DNA from 3 places in the Arthrobacter sp. B3I9 genome. Region 2 is predicted to be linked to each of the others. Evidence: riboswitches for the same ligand, from Rfam matches in the RefSeq annotation. Region 2 holds a riboswitch; each other region holds the start of a gene.

Region 1 (4,164 bases), 920 kb from region 2:
GGAGCCGTTGGGGCCCGTGATGGTCAAGGCCTCGCCGGCGCGCACGTGGGCGGTCAGGCCGGACTGCACGGGCAGCGGGGGGATGGCCCGGAATCCCCCGCGCAGACCGGAGCGGCGGGCGTGTTCGCGGGAGACGGCCAGGTTCTCGGCAGCCATCAACAGCGTCCCGGGCTCGTGCTCCGCGGGCGTACCCAGCGCCGGCGTACCCAGCGCGGTCGAACCAACCGCCGGCGTACCCAGCGCGGGCGAACCAAGCGAGCCGTGAACGGCCCTGGCCGGCCGTGCGCGGGTCTGCGGCACGTAGCCCGGGACCCAGACGCCCGCTGCGGTGAGCATGTCCCGGGCCTGCGCGAGCACCCGGTCGGGCGGACCGTCAATCAGTACGGCGGGTTCGGTCGCGGAGCCGGGCTGGAGGACCACTATCCGGTCCACTGTGTCCTTCCACACCGCCACCCGGTGCTCCACCACCACAAGCGTGGCTCCAGTCTTCTCCAGGCAGCGGCCCACCGCGTCCCGGACTTCCAGGACACCCGCGGGGTCGAGGTTGGCAGTGGGTTCGTCCAGCAGGATAAGACCTGGCCGCATTGCCAGGATCCCGGCCAAGGCCAGGCGCTGCTTCTGGCCGCCGGACAGGGCCGACGTCGGATGGTCCAGCGGCAGCCCGCCGAGCCCGACGTCGTCGAGCGCTTCCCGGACCCGGGGCCAGATCTCCGCCGGGGGCACCGACAGGTTTTCCGCGCCGAACGCGACGTCATCGCCGAGCCTGGAAAGCACCACCTGGGTCTCGGGGTCCTGCTGCACCAGCCCGGACCGGCCCCGCTGCGCCCGGGGCGCGGCACCGTCGATGTGCAGGATGCCGGTTTCGTCCGCATCGTCCACGGCGGCCCCGGCGGCCCCCGCGGAAGTGTCACCGGCGGCCCCGCCGGAATTGTCGCCGAGGACCCCCGCGAGGGCGTGGAGCAGCGTCGACTTGCCCGAGCCCGAGGGCCCCAGCAGCAGCACGCGTTCCCCGGGGTTGATGTCGAGGTCCAGGGCGTTAACAGCAGGCCGGGACCGGCCCGCGTGCCGCCAGCCCCAGCCCCGGGCGGCGACCCGGGCCGGCCGGACGTGGCTGGTGAAGGTCATAATCCGCGAGCCGTCCTCACTGGTCCCGTCAGGAGCATTGCCGTCTTCAGGAGAACACGGGCTCCGTGGCGGCCTTGCGGGAGGCGAACGAGCTCAGCACCCCGGTCTTCGCCAGGCCGCGGGTGGCGAGCCAGGAAAGCCCGCCGGCGATGACCGCACCGGAGATGGCCGTGAAGATGATGTAGGCAAGCTTGTCCCCGCCGGCATAGGCGATGTTCCAGCCCCAGGGCAGGAAGGAATCGTTGAGTCCGCAGAAGAGCCCGGCACCGGCACCGGCCAGCAGGGACGCGGGCAGATTGAACTTCCTGTAGACCAGGGCGGCAAACACCAGTTCCGCGCCGAGTCCCTGCAGGACGCCCGAGATCAGCACGGTCGTTCCGTACTGGGATCCCATGATCAGCTCACCGGTTGCGGCAACGGCCTCGCAGAAGAGGGCGGCCCCCGGCTTGCGGACAATGAGCATGCCCAGGACGGCGGGGATCATCCAGCCGCCCGCATAGAGGCCGGTCAGCGGCGGGTACAGCGCGTTGACCGGAGCCGAAATCAGGTTTGCGCCCTGGGACCAGGCCCAGAAGATGACGCCGCCGGCCACGGCGATCAGTGCGGCCACCACAATGTCCACGACGCGCCAGTTGTAGTTGCGCCGGGTGATGCCTTGATGGGTAGAAATGCCAGTCATGTCGTCCTCCTGAGGAACAGGAGGGGAGGGTACTCGGCCGGTCGCGGCTTCCGCCGCTCCGCCGGGCACTCTGAGAAGCTCGACTCCCTTGCGCCGGTACTAACCGGATCAGGTTCGAGGGTCTGCGGCTGTCCGCACTCTCAGCGCCCACCGATGGTCCCTGGATTCCTCCAGTTGGCCGACGGCGGCGCTCCCCTGTCGTATTTAAGATCACCCTTATGGGCGCTGTCAGTTTACACCCGGACGGCCGGGTTGCCTGCGGGTGGCCGTTCCAACGCCCGGGGCGCCGGGGGGGGGTTGGACGCTTGTTCAAAGCCGCCCTGGTCACAGAGCGGAGTGGTGCGCCGGCGGGGCCCCGATCGGCGGTAGGGTAGCCCTGACCGGCGTACTGCTGGTCGGCGCCGGCCTTTGTTATTTGAGTGTGGGTATGGTCGAGCGCTGAATGACACTGTGTGACCCAAAGACGGCCTGACCGTTCAGATGCGAAGGACTTATGACGACCACGGGCGACCGAACTCAACCTCAATTCGATGGGGTTGAAGCCCCGGAGTGGGCACGGTTGGAAGACGTGTCCAGAACGCGCCTTTTGGACACCCCTCCAGAGGAACGCTTTGACCGGATCACGCGGCTGGCCCAAGGGCTCTTTGGCGTCAGCGGGGCCAGTATTTGCCTTCTCGGCGAGAACCGGCAGTACCTGAAATCGTTCGTTGGTCCCCTCTCCCGCGAGTCGGAACGTCCCGGAACCTTCTGCACGGAGACGATTAAGTCCCCGAAAACGATGATCGTCGAAAACGCCCTTACCGACGAACGTTTCAAGCAGAGTCCGTTCGTGACGGGCTATCCCCACATCCAGTTCTACGCTGGTTGCCCCCTTACCGGGCCTGGCGGAACCCATGTCGGAGTGTTCTGCATCATCGACCAGTCGCCCAGGACGTTCAGTGCAGAACAGCAAAAGATTCTCGAGGACCTGACCGCGATCATCCAGCGGGAGATGAACCTCTCATGGGACATCGACAACGGCGCCCGCGTCCAACGCGCCCTGCTGCCAGCCACCCCCCTTGCTCCTGCAGGGTACTCGCTGGGCACCTGCTTCTACCCGGCATTCGGGCTCAGCGGAGACTTCTACGACCTCGGCACCACGCCGTCCGGGCTATTCCGGGTCACCGTCGGCGACGCCATGGGCAAGGGCATTGGGCCGGGACTTGTCGCCGGAACGGTCGGGGCCGCCTTCGCGCGCACCGGCTGGCATGCCGACCCGTCCCGCATCTTTGAGGATGTAGCGGAAAACCTCGATGAGACGCTGGCACGGCTTGGGTCCTACGCCACGGTCTTCCACGCGGCAATCGACCCGGTGACCGGTGTGGGCCGCTACGCGGATGCCGGCCAGGGACTGAGCTATATCCTGCGTGCCGACAACACCATCGAGCGCCTCTCCCCCACCGGTCCGCCTCTGGGACTGGTCCCCGGCCCGAATTGGGACACGCAGACCTTTACGCTGGACCCCGGGGACGCCATCCTGGTTCCGACGGACGGTCTCCTGGACCTGCACGGCGGCGATCTGGGCCGGCTCGCCGCCGCGATCGCTGACCTCCGGGGGGACGTCGATCCGGCCGCGGCCGTCAGGGAACTTTGCGACCGGCGGGGAAAGCGCGTCCTGCTCGACGACATCACGGCGGTCCTTCTCCGGCGAGACACCCAATCGGCCTGAGGCCGGCCGCCGGACTGCAGCTGCTCGGCGGCGCCGCGGCGGACGGCCATTCCGTCCGGGACAGGGACGCTAGGCTAGGAGAAGCCTTGTCCCATTCCTGAAGGAGTACGACGAATGAACATCTTCATCAAGCTGCTCGGCACCGGCATCAGCCTGCTCGCCGGGTTCGCGGGCACCAAGCTGGTCGACACCGTCTGGGAGAAGTCAACCGGCAACAAGCCCCCCAAAGGCCACGACGACGACGTCCCCACCACCCTGCGCTCGGCCCTGACCTTCGCGCTGATCTCGGCGTCGGTCAGTGCCGTCATCCAGGTCTTCGCCAACCGCGGCACCCAGCGCGCCATCACCCGTTTTGCCAAGACCCAGGACATCGTCTAGCCGGCACCCGGACCTACCGGCGGCGGCGTGCCTCGTCGTCGCCGTCGTCGGGAAACCCGGCGCCTGCGGCCTGCTGCACCACGGCCTCAAGCTCGTCTGCGCTGAGCAGTTCCGGGTGGAGGTGCTTGGTGCGGTAGCCGGCCCGGCCCACCATGTGGGCGGACACGGGGACCGTGAGCAGCTGGAAGATCCAGGCGACGACCAAGACCGCGGCCAGACCCACCAGGTGCGCAGCTGCAGCCCCACCGCGCAGAGCAGCAGGAAGAGCCCCAGC
Region 2 (4,164 bases):
TCCGCGTCGAGCTCGAATTCCCAGACGAAGGCCGCGCACAGCTGACCGGCGAGCAGGCTGCCGGCTTCCTCGCTAATGACCTCGGGATGCAGCGGGATCCGGCCGTTCGGGGTGTAGAAGGTCTGGCCGCGGCGGCGGGTTTCGGCGTCGAGGGCCCCGCCGGGGGCTACAAAAGAGGGGACGTCCGCGATGGCGTAATGCACTTTGTAGCCGGCACCGGCGCGCGCGATGTGGAGGGCCTGGTCCAGGTCCGTGGAGGACTCCGGATCGATGGTCACGAACTCGATGTGGGTGAAATCAAGCTCCGGCAGCTCATGCGCGTCCACGGCCTCCTTCGCTTCCCGGAGCACGTCCTCGGGGAACGGCCCGGGCAGCTCCAGCGTGGTGCGCAGCGCGGTGAGCGCCAGGGCGAGCTGGTTCTCCTGCCGGTGGATGCTGGGGGTCAGGCGATGATGGGACACGAAAATCAGGTTAGCCCGAAATGCGCTATTAGTCTTGGATCATGAGCACATCACCGGCTGATCCTGCCCGCTACAACAGCTTTGTGGGGGATCTGCTGGGCGTGCTGGCCTATGGCGAGCTCTCCGCCTTCGAACGCCTCTCTTCCGACGCCCGCTACGCGCCCACCCTGCATGAGCGCGCCGTGCTGGGCAGGATCGCCGTGATCGAATTCCAGCATTACGAACAGGTCAGCGCACGGCTGGATGACATGGGCAGGGATCCGGAGGTGGCCATGCTGCCCTTCCAGCCTTCCGTGGACCACTTCCATCAGCGCACCCGTCCGGCCGACTGGTTTGAGGCGCTCATGAAGGCGTACGTGATCGACACGGTCTCCGCCGACTTCTACCGCGCCGTCGCCGGCTACGTCGACACGCCGACCCGGGAGCTGGCTGAACGGATCCAGGCCGACAAGGAGGTCACGTCCCTGCTGCGGGACCGGCTGACGGCGGCCCTTGCGGATGACCCCAGGCTGGCTTCGCGGCTTGCCCTGTGGGCGAGGCGGCTGCTGGGGGAGGTCCTGGCGCAGGCCCGGCGGGTCAGCTTTGAGCACGCGTTCCTCAGCGGACTGGCCGGACTGGACGGGGAGCCGTTCCGTGAGCTGGTCAGGGAACTGACGGCCCAGCTCGCGGCCAGTCACTCACTCCGGATGACGCAGCTGGGGCTGGCCGGGTAACGGCCCCGCCAGAGGCCGGCCTGCGGCCTGCCTGCATCCGCCGGCGTCCGCCGGTCGGCGTCAGACGTCCGCGGGTTTTAGACGTCCGCGGCGTCGAGGGCCGCGAGCAGGGCACGGGCGGCGGCCTCGGGATCATCGGCCTCGGTGATGGCGCGGACCACCACGATGCGGCGGGCACCTGCCTGCACCACCTGCTCCACGTTTCCCAGGTCGATGCCGCCGATGGCGAACCAGGGCACCACGCCGTCCACCTTGCCGATGCTGGCCTCCTCCGCGCGGCGGATCGCGTCCGCGGCGTACCGGACCAGCTCCAGCCCGACGGCGGCGCGCCCCGGCTTGGTGGGCGTGGCCCAGAGGGGTCCGACGCAGAAGTAGTCCAGCCCGCTGCGGCCCGGGGAAGCGGCGATGGCGGCGTCGACCTGTTCGGGGCTATGGGTGGAGAGACCGATGACGGCCTCCTTGCCGAGGAAGCCCCTCGCGGCGGGCAGCGTGATGTCCTTTTGTCCGATGTGGAACACCGGCGCGCCGGACAGGGCGGCCAGGTCCGCCCGGTCGTTGACCGCCCAGAGCCGGCCGTGCCGGTGCGCGGCCTGGTGCAGGACCTCGAGCAGCTCAAGTTCCTCGGCGGCCTCCAAGGACTTGTCCCGCAGCTGGATGATGTCGACGCCGCCGGCGAAAGCGGCATTGATGAAGGCCTCGAAGTCGCCGCGGTCCTTGCGGGCATCGGTGCACAGATACAGGCGGGCGGTGGTGTGGACGTCGTTCCGGCTCATGCCACAAGCCTAGTTCCTCTAGACTGGGCCCATACCGCGGGAGCCCGTTGCTGCACCGTGCGCCATTGGCGCCCGGCGCCCCAGGGCTGAGAGGGCATCAGAGCCGACCGCTTGACCTGATCCGGTTAGTACCGGCGTAGGGAAGGATTCCGTCATCGGCACTACAGCCGGACTGAAAGATGCCAGCGCCGCCGCTGAAGACGCGCAAATGGGGCAGTATTACGACGTTGCCGTGATCGGCGGAGGCTTGGTCGGGCACGGCATCGCCTGGGAGCTGCGCCGCTCGGGCCGCACAGTGGCCCTGATCGACGACGCCCCCGGCACCGGGGCCAGCTGGGCCGCGGCCGGCATGCTTGCCCCGGTGAGTGAACTCCACTACCAGGAGGAGGGCCTGCTGGAGCTGATGCTCGAGTCCTCCCGGCTCTGGCCCGGCTTCGCCGCGCAGCTCCAGCCCACCACGCAGCTCCAGCCCGTGGCCGGGGAAGCCGGGGATCCCGGAACCGGTTACCTCACGACGCCGACCCTCGCGGTCGGCGCCGACGCGGCTGACCGGCAGGCGCTAGCGGACCTCCGGACCGTACAGCGGGCCTGTGGCCTCACGGTGGAGCCGCTGACGGTGCGTGAAGCCCGCGCCCGCGAACCCCTGCTGAGCCCTGGCATCTCCTGTGCTTTCGACATTCCCGCCGACCACCAGGTGGACCCCCGCCTCCTGCTGGCCCGGATCGCGGCGCTGCTGGCTGCCGACGGCGGAAGCCACGCCCTGCGGCGCCGCGCCACAGGGCTGCTCTGGCAGGACGGACGGGTCGGCGGCGTTCGCCTGGCCGGCGGAGGTGAGCTCCTCGCCGGGGAGACGATCGTGGCCAACGGCCTGGGTGCTGCCGGGCTGGGCGGGCTCCCGCCCGGGCTGCGGCTGCCGCTGCGCCCGGTCCACGGCGACATCCTTCGGCTCCGGGTGCCGGTCCGGCTGCGGCCGCTGCTGGGCTCCACCGTGCGCGGGCTGGTCCGCGGGGTGCCGGTGTACATTGTGCCGCGGCAGGACGGCACGGTGGTGATCGGGGCCACCCAGCGCGAAGACGGCCCGGGGGAGCGGACCGCGACCGGCCCGGGTGCAGTCTCTGCCGGCGGCGTCTATCAGTTGCTGCGCGATGCGCAGCAACTGCTGCCTGCCGTCGCGGAGCTGGAACTGCTGGAAGCCACCGCCCGGTCGCGGCCCGCCACCCCGGACAACGCCCCCTTGCTGGGCCGCGTTCCGGACCGGGCCTCGGGCGGCGCGGGCGACGTTGCGGGACTCACCATCGCCACCGGCTTCTTCCGGCACGGGATCCTGCTGACGCCCGTGGCCGCGCGGATCTGCCGGCAGCTGCTGGACGGCCGGGCGGACGCCCGCTGGAGCCGTTTCCGGCCGGACAGGTTCTCCGCCCAGAACCCAAACCCGCAGCAGCCCGGGGCCCACACAGACACTAGAAAGGACACACCATGAACATCAAACTCAACGGCGTGGAGCACACAGTCCCCGACGGCGCCTCCGTCAGCACCCTGGTCACCCAGGTCACCGGGCGGACGCTGGCCCCGAACGGGCAGTCCGCGGACGGCGGAAGGCTGGGCATCGCCGTCGCCCGCAACGCAGGGGTGGTGCCCCGCAGCCAGTGGCACGGCACGGCGCTCGCCGACGGGGACGACATCGAGCTGGTTACGGCAGTACAGGGAGGCTGAAAAGCATGGAAGAAACAACACTCACCGCAGCTCCGGGTGCGTCCACCGGAACCGATGACCCGTTCGTCGTCGACGGCGTGCAGCTTGGGTCACGGCTGATCATGGGGACCGGCGGGGCTCCGAGCCTCCACGGCCTCGGGGCGGCCCTCCTGGCGTCAGGCACCGAACTGACCACCGTGGCCATGCGGCGCTATTCACCTGCGGAGACGGGATCCCTGTTCCAGCTGCTGGTTGAGAGCAATATCCGCGTGCTGCCCAACACGGCGGGCTGTTTCACCGCCCGGGACGCCGTGCTGACCGCCGAACTGGCCCGCGAAGCCCTCGAAACGGACTGGGTGAAGCTGGAGGTCATTGCCGACGAGCAGACCCTCCTGCCGGACGCCGTGGAACTCGTGGATGCAACCGAGCAGCTCGTGGCACGCGGCTTCAAGGTGTTCGCCTACACCAACGATGACCCCGTGCTGGCGCTGCGCCTGGAGAATCTTGGCGCCACGGCGGTGATGC
Region 3 (4,164 bases), 380 kb from region 2:
CGCGGTCGCCGAGCCCGTGGAGTCCGACTTCGGCATCGACACCGCCATTGTGCTGGACGCCCTCGCCGACGACGGCCGGGGTGAGGCCGGGGGACACGTCGTGGCACATTCCCAGGGTGCCGTCGCGGCCATGATGGCCGCGGTCGAGCGGCCGGACCTGGTGCAGTCGCTCACCCTCGTTGAACCGGCCTGCCTCTCACTCACCGCGGAACTTCCTGCCACGGCCGCGCACCTGGCCATGATGCAGCCGCTCTTCGACGTCCGGCAGCATCTGGCGGACGACGATTTCCAGGCGGAGTACGTGCGCAGGGCCTTTGCGGCCTCGGGCCCGGCGGACGGCCCAAGTGCACCCTCCGCGGGACCGACCGTTGAACAACAGCGCGAGGCCAGGCGGCTGAGGCTGCAGGCACCCTCGTGGGAAGCACCCCTGCAGATCGTCCCCGGCGTGCCCACACTGGTCCTGACCGGCGGCTGGGAGCCGCTTTATGAGGAAATCGCCGGCTACCTTCGTGAGACCGGCGCCCTGCACCGCGTCGCGCCGGGCGGGCACCGGCCGCAGGATTCCAGCGAGGGCGACCGGGTCATCCGGTCCTTCATCGCCGACGTCGGCCGGCGCCGGCACGCCCAGGCGTCTTAGCCGGCTGCGGGTCCGCCAAGGGAAGGTTCCGGCAGGTAGACCTTGCCGCCCGAGGCGAGGAACTCGCTGCTCTTGGCCCGCATCCCGGCCGCCATGGAGGCCAGAGCGGCCTGCGAATCAGCAGAGCCGTATTCCTTGCGGATGTCCTGGCTGATCCGCATGGAACAGAACTTGGGCCCGCACATCGAGCAGAAATGCGCCGTCTTGGCCGGTTCCGCGGGCAGCGTCTCGTCGTGGAACGCTTCCGCCGTCACGGGGTCCAGCGACAACGCGAACTGGTCACGCCAGCGGAATTCAAAGCGGGCCTTGGACAGGGCATCATCGCGCTCGTGCGCCCCGGGGTGGCCCTTGGCCAGGTCGGCCGCATGGGCGGCGATCTTGTAGGTGATCACCCCGGTCTTCACGTCGTCCTTGTTCGGCAACCCCAGGTGCTCCTTGGGCGTGACGTAGCAAAGCATGGCGGTGCCGTACCGGGCGATCTCCGTAGCGCCGATCGCGGAGGTGATGTGGTCATAGCCGGGAGCGATGTCCGTCACCAGCGGTCCGAGCGTGTAAAAGGGGGCGCCCTTGCAAAGCTCCTGTTGCCGCTCGACATTCTCCCGGACCAGATGGAACGGGACATGCCCCGGGCCTTCCACCATGACCTGCACGTCGAACTCCCAGGCCCGCTGCGTCAGTTCGGCGAGGGTGTCCAGCTCGGCGAACTGCGCAGCATCGTTGGCGTCCGCCGTCGCTCCGGGCCGCAGGCCGTCGCCCAGTGAGAACGCGACGTCGTACTTGGCAAAAATCTCGCAGAGCTCGTCGAAGTGGGTGTACAGGAAGTTCTCCTCGTGGTGCGCCAGGCACCAGCCCGCCATGATGGAACCGCCGCGCGACACTATTCCGGTGACCCGGTTGGCGGTCAGAGGCACATAGCGCAGCAGCACCCCGGCGTGAATGGTCATGTAGTCCACGCCCTGCTCGCACTGTTCGATCACAGTGTCGCGGAAAATCTCCCACGTGAGTTCGTTCGCTTGACCGTTGACCTTCTCCAGGGCCTGGTAAATCGGGACGGTTCCGATGGGGACGGGGGAGTTGCGGATGATCCACTCCCTGGTGGTGTGGATGTCGTCCCCGGTGGAGAGGTCCATGACGGTGTCCGCGCCCCATTGCGTCGCCCACTGGAGTTTGTCGACTTCTTCGGCGATCGAACTGGTCACCGCCGAATTGCCGATGTTGGCGTTGATCTTCACCAGGAAGGCCTTCCCGATGATCATCGGCTCGGATTCGGGATGGTTGACGTTGCTGGGGATGATGGCGCGGCCCGCGGCCACCTCGCTGCGGACCAGCTCGACGTCACAATTCTCCCGCAGCGCCACGAACCGCATCTCCGGGGTGATGATCCCGTCCCGGGCGTAGCGCATCTGCGTCACCGTCCGGCCCTGGAGCGCGCGGCGCGGCACCGGGCGAAGCCCCCGCCACTCGGCGGAAGCGGCACCCCGGCGCACGGCGGATTTTCCGTCGTCGAGCAGGTCCCGCTGCCGGCCGGCATAGGGTTCGGTGTCCGCCCGGGCTTCGATCCATGGCGTACGGAGGGGCTCCAAACCCCGGACCGGATCGCTTCCAGGGCCCGCGGTGCGGTAGACCCGGAACGGGTCATTGCGGGCTCCTCCGGGGGAGTCCGCCAGGGCGATCTCGGTCACCGGAACGCGGATGCCGTGTTCTGGGTCGGTGGCGAAGGCCAGCGAGTGGGCCTTCAGTGACTGGGTGGTGCCCACGGCCTCATCCCGGACAGGCTGGTTTTGGACCGGCTGGTTTTGGACAGGGCTGTGCTGTGTCAATGGCGTATTCACGGAATACTCACTTCCTTCGCCGGCATTACCCGGACAGGTTCAACGGTCGCAGGCTGCTTCAGCCCGATCTCAGCCCCTGCAGGGGCACCCGTGTGGTCGTAGACGAAGCTACCACAGCGTGGCGGGCAGGCGCTGTCAGGGGCAGCAAAGCCTTGCGCCGGGCGGCCGGAACGTCCGGCGGATTAGGCTGGATGCATGAGCAGCATCATCGAGTTCAGCGGTCCCGTCCTCACCGGACCGGACCGGGAACGCCGCGGGCTCTGGTCCGTCGGCGGGATCCTGACGTCCCACCGTCCCGCCGCCGCGGCGGACCGCGTGCTGGACGGATGGGTCATCCCAGGACTGGTTGACGCGCACTGCCACATCGGCCTCGGCCCTGGCGGAGACGTTCCGGACGCGGTGGCCGAGGCGCAGGCACTCACCGACCGCGACGCCGGCACCCTGCTCGTGAGGGACGCCGGCGCCGTGCACGATACCCGCTGGCTGCAGCGCCGGGAAGACCTGCCGCGCATCATCCGCTCCGGCCGGCACATCGCGAGAACCCGGCGCTACCTCCGCGGGTTCGCCGTCGAAGTGGAGCCGGAGGATCTGGTGGAAGCCGTTCGCAAGCAGGCCCGGGCCGGCGACGGGTGGGTCAAGCTGGTGGGGGACTGGATCGACCGCGACGCCGGAGACCTCGCCCCCAGCTTTCCGGCCCGGGCGCTCAGGGACGCTGTGCAGGCGGCCCATGACGAGGGCGCAAGGGTCACGGCGCACTGCTTTGCGGAGGACACGCTGGACGACATGCTCGACGCCGGCATCGACTGCATCGAGCATGCGACCGGCCTGCTCCCGCGGCACCTGCCGCGCTTCGTGGAGCAAAGCGTGCCGGTCGTGCCCACGCTGATCAACATCGCAACCTTCCCGCAGATCGCGGCGCAGGCCGAGGCCAAATTCCCCCGCTACGCCGCCCACATGCGTTTGCTCTGGGAGCGCCGGGGCGAGCGGATTCAGGAGGCATACGAGGCGGGAGTACGGATCTACGCCGGAACGGATGCAGGCAGCGTCATCAAGCACGGGCGGATTGTCGATGAAGTCCTGGCGCTGCACTCGGCCGGACTTCCGGCTGCGGCCGCCCTCGACGCCGCGTCCTGGGCTGCACGGGCCTGGCTGGGCGCGGAGGCGATCAGCGAGGGCGCGAGTGCGGACCTGCTGGTCTGCGCAGAGGACCCGCGGAAGGATCTGGGTACGCTGCGCCGGCCCAGCCAGATCGTACTGCGGGGCAAACACATTCAAGGGAAGCAGCACGGCCATTAGGAATAAATTGAAGCTTCAAGTAATTTATCTCTAGGTAAGGTCATCGACGGTCGATGGCCCCTGAAGCACCCGGAGCGATCACATGACAGCAGAAGCCAGCACCCAGGACCTTCTTCCCGCCGACCTCACCATGGGCACCGTGATGCTCAAGGTCGGCGACATGAAGGTCATGACGGACTACTACCAGCGCGCCCTCGGCCTCGAGATCGTGGCCGAGCAGGACGGCGGGCTCTACCTGGGCCGCCGGCACAAACCGCTGGTCCACCTCGCCCCGGCGCCTGGCCTCGCCATCCCTTCCCGCGGTGAAGCCGGCCTCTTCCACACCGCCCTGCTGTTCGAGGACCAGCCGTCCCTCGCCGCCACCGTCGCCACTGCCGCCCAGTATGAGCCGCAGTCCTT

Evidence for each region. A riboswitch is a leader RNA that binds a small molecule or an ion and turns the genes downstream of it on or off. The one in region 2 is predicted to bind thiamine pyrophosphate.
Region 1: it holds a riboswitch for thiamine pyrophosphate, as region 2 does, so the genes downstream of both, QFZ65_RS02715 (ECF transporter S component) here and thiO (glycine oxidase ThiO) in region 2, are expected to answer to the same signal.
Region 3: it holds a riboswitch for thiamine pyrophosphate, as region 2 does, so the genes downstream of both, thiC (phosphomethylpyrimidine synthase ThiC) here and thiO (glycine oxidase ThiO) in region 2, are expected to answer to the same signal.

The regions. Positions count from the first base shown of each region.
Region 1 covers NZ_JAUSYO010000001.1:558,933-563,096, reverse strand. The annotation lists gene QFZ65_RS02720 (ABC transporter ATP-binding protein) at 1-1,125, opposite strand, end outside; gene QFZ65_RS02715 (ECF transporter S component) at 1,172-1,804, opposite strand; TPP riboswitch at 1,872-2,011, opposite strand; gene QFZ65_RS02710 (GAF domain-containing SpoIIE family protein phosphatase) at 2,391-3,512, shown strand; gene QFZ65_RS02705 (DUF4235 domain-containing protein) at 3,627-3,890, shown strand; partial or broken gene mnhG (monovalent cation/H(+) antiporter subunit G) at 3,904-4,164, opposite strand, start outside.
Region 2 covers NZ_JAUSYO010000001.1:1,473,995-1,478,158, forward strand. The annotation lists gene QFZ65_RS07015 (RNB domain-containing ribonuclease) at 1-461, opposite strand, end outside; gene QFZ65_RS07020 (ferritin-like fold-containing protein) at 503-1,174, shown strand; gene thiE (thiamine phosphate synthase) at 1,252-1,947, opposite strand; TPP riboswitch at 1,974-2,107, shown strand; gene thiO (glycine oxidase ThiO) at 2,156-3,427, shown strand; gene thiS (sulfur carrier protein ThiS) at 3,424-3,660, shown strand; gene QFZ65_RS07040 (thiazole synthase) at 3,666-4,164, shown strand, end outside.
Region 3 covers NZ_JAUSYO010000001.1:1,856,197-1,860,360, forward strand. The annotation lists gene QFZ65_RS08675 (alpha/beta fold hydrolase) at 1-637, shown strand, start outside; gene thiC (phosphomethylpyrimidine synthase ThiC) at 634-2,469, opposite strand; TPP riboswitch at 2,464-2,571, opposite strand; gene QFZ65_RS08685 (amidohydrolase family protein) at 2,665-3,765, shown strand; gene QFZ65_RS08690 (VOC family protein) at 3,848-4,164, shown strand, end outside.